3 regions of the Pantoea sp. PA1 genome follow, and region 2 is predicted to be linked to each of the others. Evidence: predicted binding sites of a transcription regulator. Region 2 holds the regulator's gene; each other region holds the start of a gene.

Region 1 (3,281 bases), 460 kb from region 2:
CAGAGAGACGCCATGCTGTTTGGTGCCACGTAAGGCGTGTGCCCATCATTACCATCTACCGAATCTTTGTAGCGCAGATGATTCAGGGTATAGCTCGCCACCGTGCTCAGGCGTGAGGTGAGCTGATTACGTGCCTCCAGCTCAATACCCTGGGAATGAACTTTGCCCGATGGCGTATAGGTCGCCGTCAGCACGTCGCGGTTCGCCACATCTTTCTGCGTCAGATCATAAATCGCAGCGGTATAGAGATCGCGTGTACCAACCGGCTGATATTTCACCCCGGCCTCATACTGTTCTGACGTGGTCGGTTTCAGCAGGTTATTGTTCGGATCGGTGAGGGCGGTTGGCGTAATCGCCTGGCTCCAGCTGACATAGGGTGAGATGCCGTTATCGAAGGCATAGAGCAGGGCAGCGCGCCCGCTGATGTGATCATCCTGACGGCGATCGCTGCCGCTGTTATTGGCGACGATGCGATCGTACCGGCCAGAGAGATCCAGATGCCAGCGATCCAGCTTCATCTCATCCTGCAGATAGAGGCCGGTCTGGTAGTAACGACGGGTTTTATCCGCCCAGGTATAGGCTGGCATGTCACCGACCTGCTCGCCGGTCAGGGCATTCAGCTGTGAAGCCGAGCCGCCTGCCGCGGAGATCTCATTTTTGTAGCGGTGATATTCAGCACCCAGCGTCACGCGATGCTCCAGTTCACCGGTGGCAAACTCCGCCTGTAAACGGTTATCGGTAGCCCATGCCGCCAGCGAAGAGCGCTCACCTGAATAGTAGCGGTTCAGCAGATCGGGATTATTTTTGTCCCAGCCAATCTGATAGACCTGATCGAGATCGACATTCGAGTGGCTGTAGCTGCCGGTTGAGGAGAAGGACCAGACGTCATTAAAACGATGGGCGAAATCGAAGCTGTAGATCTGCTCGCGGCGTTTGAACTGGTCGAGGTCGCTGTTGCCCTCATAAAATCCCTTACTCAGCTTATAGCCGTTGTGTTCGGTGATGCTGCCGTCACCCGGGACGGAGCCGTGATAGCCGCCAGAGGGATCTTTCTGCAGATAGGCTTTCAGGATCAGATGGGTATCTTCATCCGGCTGCCACATCAGCTGCGGCATCAGCGCATATTTCTCTTCGCGGGTGTGATCGAACTGGGTATCGCTGTTGCGGGTTACGCCGGTCAGACGGTACGCCCACTGGTCGTTGATGGCATTGGTGTAGTCGAACATCGTGCCGGTGGTGGCATTGCTTCCCGCCTGCAGCTGAATGTGACCCTCTCCCGCGAACTGAGGACGCTTAGTGACCAGGTTTACCAGCCCGCCAGGCACCGTCTGGCCGTAAAGGGCCGAAGAGGGGCCTTTGATCACGTCGATGCGCTCAAGGAAGGCGTTATCCACCTGCAGAATGTTGAAACTGCCGCCGTCGCTCATCAGCCGCATGCCGTCGAGGAAGGTGTTATCGACATCGCCGCCGTGGAAGCCGCGCAGCGCGATGGTGTCGTAACGGGTGGCGGCACCGCCAAAGTTAGTAAAGACACCGGAGCTGTAGCCCAGCGCCTGATTCAGGGTCAGTGCCCCCTGGTCCTGGATCTGCTGACGGGTCACAACCGAAATTGACTGCGGTGTGGTCACCAGCGGCCGATCGCTTTTAGTTGCGCCCTGGCTGGTGGTCGCCAGATAGCCCTGGGTGGGAGAGGTCGCATCTTCCTGCGGCTGGGCAGTCACGACCATATCGGCAGCGTAACTCAGGGCAGGCGCGGCCAGCACCAGAGTGCAGAGGGGAACATAACCTTTCAGCGGCAATGACAGTTTCATCGAAATTCCTTTCTTAACAAAGGTTCAGGCAGGTGTAGTCAGTTTGTTGATACATAATCTCATTATCATAATGAGAATTATTACCTTTTGTAAAAACGCTGCAATTTTGCCTGTGGATGAGAGAACGTCAAGTAAAATTCGCTGAAGTGAGGAAAGAATACCTCCGGCCAGGCCAGAGGTATTCAGAGACTAATCAGGGCTGAGAGGCTGACGCCTGAGGAATATCGTGAGCGCTGTTACAGGTTTTATCTTTCGGGCAGTACTTATCCAGCAGTTTCAGCGTCACGCCGTTTGTCCAGCCGAAGCCATCCTGCAGCGGGTACTCACCGCCGCCGCCGCCACCGAGATTTTTGCCTTCAACGACATATTTCTCGACCAGCTTATGCTCACGGTCATAGGTGCTCTGGACATTTTGCAGGAAGCGTAATCCCACCTTTTTAGCCAGTTCTGGCTGGTTGTAATGCTCCAGTCCTTCGACTGCAACCCACTGCAGCGGTGCCCAGCCGTTAGGCGCGTCCCACTGCTGACCATTGTTCACGGTGGTCGTGACCAGCCCGCCTGGCTTCAGCAGCTGTTTCTCAACCGCGCTGGCGGTACTTTCCGCCTGCTTATTGCTGGCGACCTGCAGATAGAGCGGGAACAGTGTGGCGGCGGTCAGCTGCGGATGAACCTGCTTTTTCTGCCAGTCATAGTCGGCATACCAGTTCTGTTTACTGTCCCACAGATAGCGGTTAATCGCCGCCTGGCGCTTCTCTGCGCGATCGGCATACTGCTTCGCCAGATCGCTCTGTTTGTTCATCTGGTACCCTTTAGAGAGCGTCTGCTCCAGATGGAACAGCAGGCTGTTCAGGTCAACCGGGGCCAGCTGCGTCGTGCGGATGGTGGAGAGATTATGCGCATCGGTAAACCAGCGTGAACTGAAATCCCAGCCCGATGCTGCCCCGGAGCGCAGCTCGCGGTAGAGTTCCGCTTTATTGCGCTGCGGTGCTTTCTGCGCGGTGGCAATATCATCCATCCAGGATTCGGTGCGCGGCACGTCACGGGCATCCCAGTAGCGGTTAAGCAGCGTGCCATCCGCCAGCTTAATCACCCGCTTGCTGGCCGCGCCCGCCGCCACTTTGTCGCTATCCGCCATCCAGTAGTCATACTCTTTCTGCAGTTCAGGCAGGTAGTGGCTATACGCTTTGCCCTGGTCATGCGTCGCCAGCAGATCGACCATCAGGCTGAAGAATGGCGGCTGCGAGCGGCTCAGATAGTAGCTGCGGTTGCCGTTGGGTATGTGACCGTAGCGGTCAAGCAGCGAGGCAAAGTTATCCACCATATCCTGCACTTTATCCCAGTGTCCGCTCTCGGCCAGTCCCAGCATGGTGAAGTAGCTGTCCCAGTAATAGATCTCGCGGAAGCGACCACCCGGCACCACATAGGGTTTGGGAAGCGGCAGAAGCGAGTCATATTGTCCGGCGCTGCTGG
Region 2 (3,281 bases):
AAAATGCGAAACGGTGGCTTTGCGGAAGGCACAGCCTGTCTGCGCGCCAAAATCGATATGGCTTCGAACTTCATCGTTATGCGCGATCCGGTGCTTTACCGCATCAAGTTTGCAGAACATCACCAGACCGGCAACAAGTGGTGCATCTACCCGATGTATGACTTTACCCACTGCATTTCCGATGCGCTGGAAGGCATTACGCACTCGCTCTGTACGCTGGAGTTCCAGGACAACCGCCGTCTTTATGACTGGGTGCTGGACAACATCACGATTCCGGTTCATCCGCGCCAGTATGAGTTCTCGCGCCTGAATCTGGAGTATGCGGTGATGTCAAAACGCAAACTCACTCAGCTGGTGACCGAGAAGCACGTAGAAGGGTGGGACGATCCGCGCATGCTGACCGTTTCAGGTCTGCGCCGTCGTGGTTACACCGCAGCTTCTATCCGTGAGTTCTGCCGTCGTATTGGCGTGACCAAGCAGGATAACATCGTCGAGATGGCGTCACTGGAATCCTGCATCCGTGATGATCTGAACGAAAATGCGCCACGCGCGATGGCAGTACTCGATCCCCTGAAAGTGGTGATCGAAAACCTGCCCGCCGGTCATAACGAGGTCATCACCATGCCTAACCATCCGGGTAAACCGGAAATGGGCACGCGTGAAGTGCCGTTCAGCCGTGAGATCTGGATTGACCGTGCAGATTTCCGCGAAGAGGCGAACAAACAATATAAACGTCTGGTTCTGGGCAAAGAAGTCCGTCTGCGCAATGCCTATGTGATCCGTGCAGAGCGGGTAGCCAAAGATGAAGCGGGCAACATTACCTGCATCTACTGCACCAGCGATGTGGATACCCTGAGCAAAGATCCGGCCGATGGCCGCAAGGTGAAGGGGGTGATTCACTGGGTGTCTGCGGATCATGCGCAGCCTGCCGAGTTCCGCCTCTATGACCGACTGTTCAGCGTGCCGAATCCGGCGGCGGCTGAAGATTTCCTGGCGGTGATCAACCCTGATTCACTGAGCATCAAAAATGGTTTCGTCGAACCGAGCCTGCGCGATGTGGAAGCAGCCACCCCGTTCCAGTTTGAGCGAGAGGGCTATTTCTGCGCCGACAGCGTTTACTCTAAACCGACGCAGCTGGTGTTTAACCGCACCGTGGGGCTTCGCGATACCTGGGCTAAAACGGGCGAATAATCGTTTAGGGCTGACCTCATAAAATGACAAAAGGGCGATTAATCGCCCTTTTTTATTGCCCCTGTGTTGAGAATTGCCGACGTTTATTCTGGCTTAACGCAAATCCTGCTCAGACTGCCTTGTGAGAGAAATCTGAGTTTAAAAAAATTAATCAATTTCAGGATGTGAATTGTCCGCTTTCAGGTAGGCTATGCGCTCTAAGAGGTAGCAAAGCGGGTTATATAAGGAAAAAAAATGCCAGTCCTCGCTCAGGAAGCCAAACACAGTGTCGTCGTTTTACATCAGCTCATTGAACGTATTTTTAATCAGCCTGCCGGATCGGATGACAGCTTTGAGCTGATGATGTCCTTTTTCCATCCTGATTTCCGCATGGTGACGCCAAAAGGTAAAGAGTACGATCTTAACGCGGTCGAAGAGCTGTTCCGACAGCTGCAGGGGCAGCGGGAAGGGATGCGAATTGCGACCTGTGAGCACGTCATACTCTCTCATCACGAAAATGAGATCACCGTGCAGTATCGTGAGATGCAGATGCTGAATGGCAATAACCAGAGCCGTATTTCGCTGGCGATTCTGGATTGCAGCAGCTCGAATCCACGCTGGCGTTATCTGCAGGAGACGCTGGTGGCCTGAGGGTTCAGCTGAGCACAGACGAAAAAAAACCGGTCACGTAACCGGTTTTTTTATTTCCGCACGCCAGATTACTGGTCGTGCAGGGTCTCATCTTCACGGCAGTCGCCCAGCGTACAGTGTCCGTACAGATAGAGGCTGTGGTTGGTCAGCTTGATGCCGTGGCGGGTCGCGATTTCACGCTGACGCGTTTCGATGGATTCATCGCTGAACTCAATAACCTTGCCACAGTCCAGGCAGATCAGGTGATCGTGGTGATGCTGCTGCGTCAGTTCGAAAACGGATTTGCCGCCTTCAAAGTTGTGACGGGTCACAATACCGGCGTCGTCGAACTGGTTCAGCACGCGGTAAACGGTGGCCAGGCCAATCTCTTCGCCGATGTCGATCAGGCGTTTATACAAATCTTCCGCGCTGACGTGATGGCACTCAGGTTCCTGAAGCACTTCCAGAATTTTCAGTCTGGGCAGTGTCACTTTCAGGCCAGCCTTCTTTAATGCGGTGTTGTTGTCAGTCATGCGGATTTTGTCCTGTTACTAATATTCACTTTTGTGGCTTGTCGCCTTGAATGTCGATCTGTGCTCATTCGCATTTGCGTCTCATTATAGAGCTCAGGGGATGAAATGAAAACCTGAGGGCCGTGAATCATCATGGGCGATGGGGGAAGCTTCACCGGGCCGGGGAGGATTCTGGCAGAGGTCTTTCAGTACATCACTGCGTCATACCGCCTGAGCTAATACGCGGAAGATCGATGCGGGTATTCTACAGATTAAACGAAGAAAGTTAAAAAAATGTGGCTATTATTTCTATAGGAAATTCCATTGCCTCAATGTGAGCTGGCGCTCACATTGAGGCGGGGTGCATCAGGCTTCGATGATCTCTTTCAGCTGCAGTTCATCAAAAATCTGCTTAACCCACTGATCAACGCGCTGGCTGGTCAGCTCAGGCTGACGATCTTCGTCAATGGCCAGGCCCAGGAAGTGCGTCTCATCAGCCAGACCTTTTGAGGCTTCGAAATGGTAGCCTTCTGTTGGCCAGTGACCCACGATAACGGCGCCGTGCGGCTCGATAATGTCGCGGATTGTGCCCATCGCATCACAGAAATATTCAGCGTAATCTTCCTGGTCGCCACAGCCAAACAGGGCAACCAGCTTGCCGTTGAAATCGATCTCTTCCAGCGTCGGGAAGAAGTCATCCCAGTCGCACTGCGCTTCACCGTAGTACCAGGTCGGGATGCCCAGCAGCAGGATATCAAACGCTTCCAGGTCTTCTTTTGTACTTTTCGCGATGTCATGCACTTCTGCAACATCTTTACCCAGCTGTTTCTGGATCATTTTTGCAATGTTTTCGGTGTTGCCGGTATCGCTGCCAAAGAAGATGCCTACGAGTGCCATGAGTAAAATAACCTCTTAAATCCTGATAATGAGATGTGTGCCGCAGCACATTTCTGCGAATAATAGCAGACG
Region 3 (3,281 bases), on a different contig from region 2:
CGGCCGTCGCCGCGCCGCTCAGCAGCGCAATCGCCAGCAGGCCCGTCAGCTGCGTTCGCACCACGCGGGTGCCCAGTGCGGTCGCCATATCACCGCCCATGCTCAGGCTGTTCAGTGAACGTGCCAGCAACAGTGCCAGCACGCTGCCGACAGCGACGGCCGGCAAGGTGGCGCGCAGAATGGCGAAACTGCGGATATCCAGCGAGCCGCTGTGCCAGAAACGCAGGTGATCGTAGATATCAGGGTTGAGCAGCGACAGCCCGGACGTTAATCCCTCCAGCACCGCACCCAGCGCTACCCCCGCCAAAGTCAGGCGCACCGGACTGACCCGACCGCCGCCCACGGCGCCGGTCAGCGCCACCAGCAGAGAGGCCAGCAGTGCACCGGCAAAGGCGAAGCCCAGCCAGTCAGCCGGGGAGTCTGCGCCGGTCAGGGCGATCCCCAGTACGACCGCAAAACCCGCACCGGCGTTAACCCCCAGAATGCCGGGATCGGCCAGAGGATTTCGCGTCAGGCTCTGCATCAGCGCACCCGCCAGTCCCAGGCTGCATCCGGCCAGCACCCCCGCCAGGGTGCGCGGCAGCCGGGCGTCACGCACGATGACACAATCGACGCGGGTGCAGTCGGTGAACAGGGCCTGAGTGACCTCATGGAGGGGAATGGATTTGGCGCCCAGCATCAGACTGAGCGCGAAAAGTAGCAACAGCAGCATCCCTGAACCTGCTATTGCGCGACATTGACGCATAACGTTTAAGCCTTCACCAGAAAAGTCACAGAGAAACCCATGCGATTAAGCGACCGATAAGCCTCATCATTTCTGCAGGTTATCCCGTCTCTCAGACGCCACGACCGTTAACAAACAGCGTCTCCAGCCGCGTCAGCAGATTGCTGGCGCTGTAGTAGTCGAGGCGGAAGCTATCCAGCCCCAGTGCATAGACCGCCCTGCTTTTTACTGCCGGGGTCTGCGCCAGGAAAGGGTTGCTCATCACCTGTGCAGTGGTGTTGTCGTCGGCGGCAAACAGCAGGTAAGTCTGACCATTCAGGCCTGCCGCCAGATTTTCACCTGACAGCTGAAGAATATCTTTGCGCGTTCCCATACTGTGACCAGCGTGAAGGCTGGCGGGCGGCGTCGCCAGCGTGAAGCCCAGCTGCTGCAGTAACCTGGCCTGCGCTGACGCTGCCGTCCACAGGTTCACGGCCCGCCCGTCCCCGTTCCAGACCATCGCGGAAACCGGCTGCGGCGGCAGCGTCAGCTTCGCCTTCAGCGCCTTTTCGCGTGCCTCAAAAGCGTTTATCCGTGCGGCCGCATCCGCCTCATGCCCCGTCGCCTTGCCCAGCAGCGTCACCAGCTGTTGCCAGCTTTTATCGTCATAATTGACCACCAGCACCGGCGCAATCGCCGCAAGCTGATCGACCAGCCTGATGGCTGAATCGTTACCGGTGGCGCTGACCACAATCAGATCCGGCGCTTCGGCAGCAATCGCTTCTGCACGGGGTTCGCCAATGTAGAGACGCTTCACGCCGCGCTGTTTCGCCACCGCGCCCCACTGCCGGAAATAGCCCTGCTCATCCGCCAGGCGACTGCCGGGGGCGGTGGCCCCGCTGGCGACCACCGGCGCATTAATGGCCAGCAGCGATCCGGTCAGGGTCACGCTGGTTGAGACGATTCGGGTCGGTGCCTGCGTCAGGGTAAGATCGCCACTGGCCCCGGTAATGGTGCGCGGCCAGCCCGTCCCGGCCACCGCGCTGATACTGAGCAGGCTGCTCAGAAAAAACAGCACGATCGCCCTGCTAACCCTCTGTTTATTCATACGTTATTTTCCACACTCGTTCAGATAAGGTCGGCGGCTGTTTATGCTGATCTGACCCGGAGCAGCAGCCGAAGCGCCGCATATGGATTGACAGATCCGGCCAATCCACGTAGCTTAACGCTCAATAATACAAATGATAATCATTATTAGTTATCTTATCATTTCCGGGTGAAAAGTATGGCCGAATCACGCGCATTTGAACATCCCCTGTTGCACGATTTTGCGGCACTCTGCCAGGGTTTCCTGTTTACCTCGCCCTGGCAAAGCCTCACCACACAGGGCTGCTTTACAACGCTGACCACGCCAGTCAGACAGGGTGAACAGCTGACAGGGGATTTTCAGCAGCAGCTTCAGCACCACTTTACCTCGGCCAGAAAGCAGGGCATTGCGCACCCCATCGTGGCAGGTGCCATCCCCTTTGACGTGGCGCAGCCCGCCGCGCTGTTTATCCCGGAGTCCTGGCAGCGCTTTAACCGTGACGATCTGATCGCCCGGGCCTCACTGGCAGACGCCGATCTGCCCATGATTCGTCGCCGTACGGCGTTGCCGGATCAGGCGCGCTTTACCGACATGGTGGCGCAGGCCGTTGCCGCCACGCGCCGGGGCGACCTGGAGAAAGTGGTGCTGTCGCGGCTGATGGAGATCGTGGCTGAACAGCCGGTTGATACGGCTGCTCTGATGCAGCGCATCGTGGTGCAGAATCCCGGCAGCTATCACTTTCATCTGCCCCTGCCCGGCGGCGGCGCGCTGGTGGGAGCCAGCCCGGAACTACTGATTCGAAAACAGGGTCGCCTGTTCAGCTCCTGTCCCCTGGCCGGCTCGGCCGCACGCAGCCACGATCCGCAACGCGATCGGGCCTCCGGCGACAGCCTGATGCAGTCGGCGAAGGATCGACATGAACATCAGCTGGTGACGGATGCGATGCGCGCCACCCTGCAGCCGCGCAGCCGATTGCTGTCGGTGCCTGAAACACCCTCTCTGCTGACCACGGCCACCCTCTGGCATCTCGCCACGCAGATCCGAGGCGAAGTGCTGGACGAGCGCGAAAATGCACTCTCCCTCGCCTGCCTGCTGCATCCGACGCCGGCGCTCAGCGGCTTTCCGCATCAGCGTGCGCAGGCCCTGATCCAGCGCCTTGAGCCGTTTGAGCGTCAGCTGTTTGGCGGCATCGTCGGCTGGTGTGACGACCGGGGCAATGGCGAATGGGTCGTCACCATTCGCTGCGGCACGGTGAAGGGGTCGCGGGTACGGCTGTTTGCCGGTGCGGGCATCGTGACGGACTCACAACCTGAAGCAGAGTGGCGTGAAACCGGCGTCAAACTCGACACCCTGCTTCGCGCTTTTGGATTGCAATAAAGGAACCTGCATGACGATCTCCTACAGCCGCTGGCCGGACGACCTGACCGCCCGTTACCGTGAAAAAGGCTACTGGCTCGACCTGCCGATGACCGACATACTGGATCGCCACCG

The links. The regulator Fur, encoded in region 2, represses iron uptake genes when iron is present. The targets are predictions, from matches to a motif close to ATAATAATGAGAACNACTATCAA.
Region 1: the regulator Fur is predicted to act here: its motif matches at 1,876-1,898, upstream of AC1V0D_RS03955 (TonB-dependent siderophore receptor).
Region 3: the regulator Fur is predicted to act here: its motif matches at 1,939-1,961, upstream of AC1V0D_RS11675 (isochorismate synthase).

Annotation. Positions count from the first base shown of each region.
Region 1 covers NZ_JBXGEE010000001.1:778,071-781,351, forward strand. Annotated here, with positions in the region: gene AC1V0D_RS03955 (TonB-dependent siderophore receptor) at 1-1,811, opposite strand, end outside; gene treA (alpha,alpha-trehalase TreA) at 2,005-3,281, opposite strand, start outside.
Region 2 covers NZ_JBXGEE010000001.1:322,807-326,087, forward strand. Annotated here, with positions in the region: gene glnS (glutamine--tRNA ligase) at 1-1,191, shown strand, start outside; gene AC1V0D_RS01770 (hypothetical protein) at 1,426-1,821, shown strand; gene fur (ferric iron uptake transcriptional regulator) at 1,890-2,333, opposite strand; gene fldA (flavodoxin FldA) at 2,679-3,209, opposite strand.
Region 3 covers NZ_JBXGEE010000002.1:186,315-189,595, reverse strand. Annotated here, with positions in the region: gene fepD (Fe(3+)-siderophore ABC transporter permease) at 1-745, opposite strand, end outside; gene fepB (Fe2+-enterobactin ABC transporter substrate-binding protein) at 837-1,811, opposite strand; gene AC1V0D_RS11675 (isochorismate synthase) at 1,989-3,167, shown strand; gene AC1V0D_RS11670 ((2,3-dihydroxybenzoyl)adenylate synthase) at 3,178-3,281, shown strand, end outside.